2 regions of the Thermotoga petrophila RKU-1 genome follow, and region 1 is predicted to be linked to the other one. Evidence: predicted binding sites of a transcription regulator. Region 1 holds the regulator's gene; the other holds the start of a gene.
The links. The regulator HrcA, encoded in region 1, represses chaperone genes, less so after heat shock. The targets are predictions, from matches to a motif close to ATTAGCACTCNNANNNTNNGAGTGCTAAT.
Positions count from the first base shown of each region.

Region 2: a site for HrcA is predicted at 1,374-1,402, ahead of dnaK (molecular chaperone DnaK). Genes of this name have one in related genera too.

Region 1 covers NC_009486.1:67,447-70,871, forward strand. Annotated here, with positions in the region: gene TPET_RS00370 (sensor histidine kinase) at 1-148, opposite strand, end outside; gene TPET_RS00375 (L-threonylcarbamoyladenylate synthase) at 156-1,163, opposite strand; tRNA gene TPET_RS00380 (tRNA-Leu) at 1,218-1,304, opposite strand; gene hrcA (heat-inducible transcriptional repressor HrcA) at 1,434-2,450, shown strand; gene TPET_RS00390 (nucleotide exchange factor GrpE) at 2,456-2,974, shown strand; gene dnaJ (molecular chaperone DnaJ) at 2,981-3,425, shown strand, end outside.
Region 2 covers NC_009486.1:539,641-543,065, reverse strand. Annotated here, with positions in the region: gene TPET_RS02765 (efflux RND transporter permease subunit) at 1-1,320, opposite strand, end outside; gene dnaK (molecular chaperone DnaK) at 1,554-3,344, shown strand; gene TPET_RS02755 (Hsp20/alpha crystallin family protein) at 3,360-3,425, shown strand, end outside.

The DNA of each region.
Region 1 (3,425 bases):
TAATATCAACCACTTTCTTTACAAGGTCCAAAAGACCCTGAAGAATATCGTTTTCTGTTTTCGCATTGGAAAACTCCATTATCATTATCGAAAGGAGTAAAAACAGACGATCGCTCTGTTTTTTTATCTTTTCTTGTGTTTCCTCCAAGGAAAAATCACCTCACGATTTCCGTCGCCGCTTTTCTCAGACGATTCATCACAGCAAACAGAATTCCCCGTTCTTCAAATCCCTCAACAATTATATACTCTTTACCCCTTTTTTCTGCTTCTCGCAGAACAGAAAAGATGTTTTGGGCGATACTGTAGGGATTTTTCAAAGATCCCACAACGATTATATCGTCATACAGCTCCTTTCTCTCATCAACACAGATGACCACATGGTTTGGATACTTTTTCAATACTTCTTCCATCTTCGTCAAATCTTCTACGAGTATCAAAGGCTTTGAAGGAGCGTAGTGTCGGTATTTCATTCCCGGTGCAAGCGGTCTGCCTTTAAAATTCCCTTTTCGTACGAAATCAGGTACTACGAGTTCCGGAAAGAGCTCCCTCAATCGCTCAACCTCCACTGGCCCTGGCCTCAGAAGAACGGGCTTTTCTTTTGTGAGGTCCACAATGGTGGACTCCAGGCCAAAGGGGGTATTCCCCGCGTCGATTATCAGCTTAACTTTACCCATGAAGTCTTCTATGACGTGTTGCACGTTGGTAGCGCTGGGTCTCCCCGATAGATTTGCGCTTGGAGCGGCTATAGGATTTCCAAAGAGTTCTATCAACTTCAGGGCCACCGGATGTGCCGGCATCCTCACAGCCACTGTTGAAAGACCAGCGGTCACCACGAGAGGTATCTTTTCAGATTTTTTTCGAAGAATAACTGTCAGCGGTCCCGGCCAGAACTTTTTCAAAAAGTCCAGATGAGCTTCATAACCCTCTGCGATTTCTTCCAGCTGATCGAAAGAATGTATATGAACAATGAGGGGATTGTCAGTGGGTCTTCCCTTCAACTCGAAGATCTTCCTGCAGGCTTCTTCGTTGTACGCGTCCGCTCCTATTCCGTAAACGGTTTCAGTGGGGAAAATGATAACTTCTCCGTTCCGGAGAAGCTCGACTGCTTCTTTCAAAACTTCTTCGTCGGGGAAGAGGGGATCCACCTTTAACACTTTAGTCACAGGTTTCTCCCTCCTGATATGATACAAAATAAAGGGGCTCTCTGGAGCCCCCTGTGGTGCCGAGGGCGGGACTTGAACCCGCACGGGGTCATCCCCCAGCTGATTTTGAGTCAGCCGCGTCTGCCATTCCGCCACCTCGGCCCTCCAATATATATAGTACCAGTTTCTTCTTTTTAAAGTCAAGATCAGAGAATTTCGCTTTCTTCTTGAATTCTTTTAAAATGTGTGCTAAACTTATTATTAGCACTCAAAAGAAGGGAGTGCTAAATCATGAGAAGGCTCAACAGGAAGAACAGTGATGCTTCGAAAAAATTGAATGATCGCCAGAGAAAGGTGCTTTACTGCATCGTGAGAGAGTACATAGAAAACAAAAAACCCGTGAGCTCACAGAGAGTTCTGGAAGTGAGCAACATAGAGTTCAGCAGTGCCACTATAAGAAACGATATGAAAAAACTGGAATATCTTGGATACATATACCAGCCCCACACATCAGCAGGTAGGATTCCAACTGACAAGGGGCTGAGGTTTTACTACGAGGAGATGTTGAAAATCTCAAAAGAGACATCAGAAGCAGATCTTGCTGTGGAGACTTTCAAATCGATGCCCCTAGCTGATCCAGAAAAAGTTCTCTTCCTCGCGGGAAATCTCTTAGCCCGATTGACGGAGGGTTACGTCCTCATAGAAAGACCAAACACCAGAGATTTGAAAATACTCAGGGTGATGCTCATTCCCGTTTCGGAGGATTACCTCATCTTTTCCATATTGACGGAGTTCGGTGTTTCCAGAGTTACTCCCATCAAAACTCAGGAACGACTGAATTGGGAAGAAATCGAAAGACAACTCAATTTCCTCCTCAGAGGCAAAACAATAGGAGAAGTATTGTTGGGTAGAATAGAAAGCCTGAAAGGGAGTGGATTCCTCAGACTGATAGAATCTCTAATAGGCGAGACCATCGAAAGATATCTGGATGCAGGTCTTGAAAACCTTCTAAAAGACGAGACACTCGCTCTGGAAGACATCAGAAACCTTCTTGAAGAGATCAAAGATCAGAAATTTCTTGAGAGCTTAGTTGGAGAAGGCATAAGCGTCATGATAGGAAGGGAAATTGGCAGAAAAAATCTGGAGAAATTCGCTGTTTTTTCAGGAAGATACTTCAAAGGAGAATCTCCTATCGGTAGTGTGTACTTCTTCACGTCGAAGGTTACAAGGTACGATAGAAATCACAAAATATTTGAGTACATTTTGAACCGTCTTTCGGAGTATTTCACTTCGACCTCCAGGAGGTGAAAAAGATGAGTGAAAAGGACAAAAAGGAACTCACACAGGAATGTGAAGAACTGAAAGAAAAATATAAAGAACTGGAAGAGTACGCAAAAAGACTGAAGGCCGAATACGAAAACTACCGCGAGGAAGTCGCCCGTGAAAAAAGAGAACTGATAAAGAACGCAAACGAATACCTCATATTGAAACTCATTCCCGTTCTTGATGATTTCGAAAGGGCATTGAATCAAGGGGAAAAGAGAGACGCCTTCTATGAAGGCGTGAAAATGATATACAAAAAACTCCTGAACGTCTTGGAAAAAGAAGGACTCACAAAGATCCACGTAGGAGAGAAATTCGATCCCTTTGAACACGAAGCAGTTGAAAGAGTGGAAACGGAAGATGTGGAAGAGTACACCGTCCTCGAGGTAGTAGAGAGTGGTTACAAATTCCACGGGAAAGTCCTGAAACCCGCAAAAGTGAAGGTTGCAGTGAAACCACGAAAGAAGGAAGCAGAGAAGGTTGAAAAACCTTCTGACGAGAAGGAGTGATGAATCATGAAACGTGAAAAAAAGGACTACTACGAAATTCTCGGTGTTCCCAGAGACGCCACACAGGAAGAAATAAAAAGGGCTTACAAAAGACTGGTGAAAGAGTGGCACCCGGATCGACATCCAGAAAACAGAAAAGAGGCCGAACAACGTTTTAAGGAAATTCAGGAGGCCTACGAAGTCCTCAGCGATCCACAAAAAAGGGCCATGTACGATCGTTTCGGGTACGTAGGAGAACAGCCCACGTATCAGGAAACAGAATCTGGTGGCTTCTTCGAGGATATATTCAAAGAGTTCGAAAATATTTTCAACAGGGACATTTTCGATGTTTTCTTTGGTGAGAGACCCGGTCAGGAAGAGAAAAGAGAATACGCCCGAAGAGGTGAAGATATACGGTACGAAATAGAAGTAACTCTCTCCGATCTGATCAATGGAGCAGAGATACCCGTGG
Region 2 (3,425 bases), 470 kb from region 1:
AACAGAAACGGTTGTGAGTGTGGAAGCAAGAATCGCCAGCCACACCTCTCCCGCACCTTTTCTCGCAGCGTCCGGTATTGGATCACCGAGGGAGCGATGGCGGTATATGTTCTCAAACACGACTATGGAATTGTCCACCAGCATTCCCAGTGCCATGATGAGACCGCCCAGCGTGAGCGTGTCGAGGTTCAAGCCGAAGGCGTAAAGAAGAACAAAGGTGATCGTGAGGGACAGCGGAATGGAAAACGAAGTGACGATGGTTGACGTGAAATCCTTCAAAAAGATCAAAACCACCACGAAAGCCGCGATGAAGCCGTAGAGAAGATTCTTGAGAAGATTGTCGATCGCTCTTTCAGTGTAATAAGCCTGGTTCATGGCCTCTATGTAATTTATTTTGGAATCTCTCAGTATCCTCTTTATTTCACGGACAGTTTTGACGGTGTTCGCACCGCTTCTTTTGTAGATAGCGATGAGAGAAGCCTTCTTTCCGTTGACCCTGACTTCTCCCTGAACGCTTTCGTTCGTTATATTAACCTCGGCTATGTTTCTCAATCTCACGGGAACGAGTATGTTCGGTACCTTACCCTGCAGAAGGGACTGGTATTTCACTCCCCTGAAACCAACTATTGTGTTTTTGAGATCTTCTATGTTCTCAAACCGGCCATCGACGGAAACGGGGTAAATGTTTCCTTCAGAATCGCTCACATAGCCGAACGGGTAAACGAGATTCCCTGAAAGGATGGTCTCTATCAACGAAGGATCAACATCGAACCGTTTTATTTTCTCCTGATCAAGTATAACCTCGACGATTTTTTCTGGTTTTCCCATCACTTCTACACTGGCGACTTCCGGCAGTCTTTTGATTTTCGACACGACATCTTCGTAGTCATCTTCCGTTGAGAAAGCATACACGGGAAGTAAGGAAGGATCGAACTCTACGACCACAGGATTCGCACCCTCTGGCAGGTCGCGAGTGGCAAGATCTACGTACCTTGAGAGTCTTCCAACGGCTTCGGAGGTTTTCACATTCCAGTCGAACTCGACGAGGATGAAAGAAACGGAATCCATCGACATGGAGGTGAACCTTCTAACACCCGGAGTTGAGGAAATGTACCCTTCAAGAGGTTTGGTTACGAGTTCTTCGACTTCTTCCGTGCCCGCTCCCATGTACGTGGTTATAACAACAGCGTAAGGGTACTCTATCTGAGGAAGAAAATCCAGCTTGAGATGCTGAAACGAAATGAAACCAAGGAAGACAACAGCTGTCAACAGCATAAAGATGGCTATGGGTCTTCTCGAAGAGATTTCCGCGATCTTCACTTCGATCCCTCCCCGACAGAACAAATTATAGCTCACTTTCGATCTGAATTGTTATTATCATTCAAAAGTTTCATTTGCTATACGATATTGTTTCTAAAAAATTATATATTCGATTTCCATCATTATGAGACGAATATATGTTTGTACAAATTCTCATACGACCCCTTGACATCCCATTCTGTGCCTCACTATAATTTCTCATGGATGAGAAAAGGTTCTGAGGAGGTGGCACAATGGCAGAAAAGAAAGAATTCGTTGTGGGAATAGACCTTGGAACGACAAATTCTGTTATAGCTTGGATGAAACCGGACGGTACAGTTGAAGTGATACCGAACGCTGAAGGAAGCAGGGTCACACCATCCGTGGTTGCGTTCACAAAGAGTGGAGAGATACTCGTAGGAGAACCCGCCAAGAGACAGATGATACTCAATCCTGAACGAACGATAAAATCCATAAAGAGAAAAATGGGAACTGATTACAAAGTGAGAATAGACGATAAAGAATACACTCCTCAGGAGATCAGCGCGTTCATCCTCAAGAAGCTGAAGAACGACGCGGAAGCGTACCTCGGTGGTGAAATAAAGAAAGCCGTCATCACCTGTCCCGCTTACTTCAACGATGCCCAAAGACAGGCAACGAAAGAGGCTGGAATCATAGCAGGTCTTGAGGTCTTGAGGATCATCAACGAACCAACCGCAGCGGCCCTCGCTTACGGACTCGATAAAGCTGGAAAAGAAGAGAAAGTGCTGGTTTACGACCTCGGTGGTGGAACGTTCGATGTCTCCATACTCGAGATAGGAGAAGGTGTGATCGAAGTCATCGCTACAGCTGGTAACAACCACCTCGGTGGAGACGACTTCGATCAGAGACTCATCGACTGGATGGCAGAGGAATTCAAAAAACAGCACGGAATAGATCTCAGAGAAGACAGACAGGCGCTTCAGAGATTGAGAGACGCTGCCGAAAAAGCCAAGATAGAGCTTTCAACGAAGATGGAAACCGATGTGAGTTTGCCGTTCATCGCTGTCTCTCCGAGCGGACAGCCTCTGCACCTTGAAATGAGAATCACCAGAAGTCTCTTCGAATCGCTCACAAGAGATCTCGTCGAAATGACAAGAGGCCCAATCGAACAGGCACTGAACGATGCAAAGCTCTCACCACAGGATATCGACGAAATCATACTCGTCGGCGGTATGACCAGAGTTCCAATGGTGCAGAGGTTCATAAAGGAGTTCTTCGGAAAAGAACCCAACAAGAGCGTCAACCCGGACGAAGCAGTTGCTATCGGAGCAGCGATTCAGGCGGCGATACTCGCAGGCACCGAAGGAGCAAAGGGAAGAGATATCGTTCTCGTCGATGTAACACCACTAACACTCGGAATAGAAGTCAAAGGCGGACTCTTCGAACCGATAATCCCGAGGAACACCAAGATACCCGTGAGGAAGAGCAAGATCTTCACAACGGTTGAAGACGGTCAGACCGAAGTAGAAATCAGAGTCTATCAGGGTGAAAGGCCGATTGCGAGGGAAAACATCTTCCTTGGAAGCTTCAAACTCGTTGGAATTCCACCGGCACCGAGGGGTGTTCCTCAGATAGAGGTCACGTTCGACATAGACAGCGACGGAATAGTCCACGTTTCCGCAAAAGATCTCGGTTCTGGAAAAGAACAGTCCATGGTAGTCACAGGAAGACACAAGCTCTCCGAAGACGAAATAAAGAGAATGATAGAAGATGCGAAAAGATACGAAGAACAGGACAAACGTCTCAAAGAAGAAATCGAACTCAAGAACAGAGCAGACGATCTCGCATACAGCGTAGAAAAGACTCTGAAAGAACACGGAGATAAGATACCAGCGGATCTCAAGTCCAGACTCGAAGACATGATCAGAGAACTCAGAGACGCGATAAACAGAAACGACATACCAAAAGTGAAGATGCTCTTCGATGATCTCCAGAAGGAAAGTATGAAGATAGGAGAATACCTCTACAAATCTGCAACTGGTGGAGAAACATCGAACCAGTGAAAAGGGGGTGACACGATGCTCCTTGGAAGAAGAGAAGACATCTTCAGGCCGTTCAGGGAACTCCAGAGGGAGATCGACAGG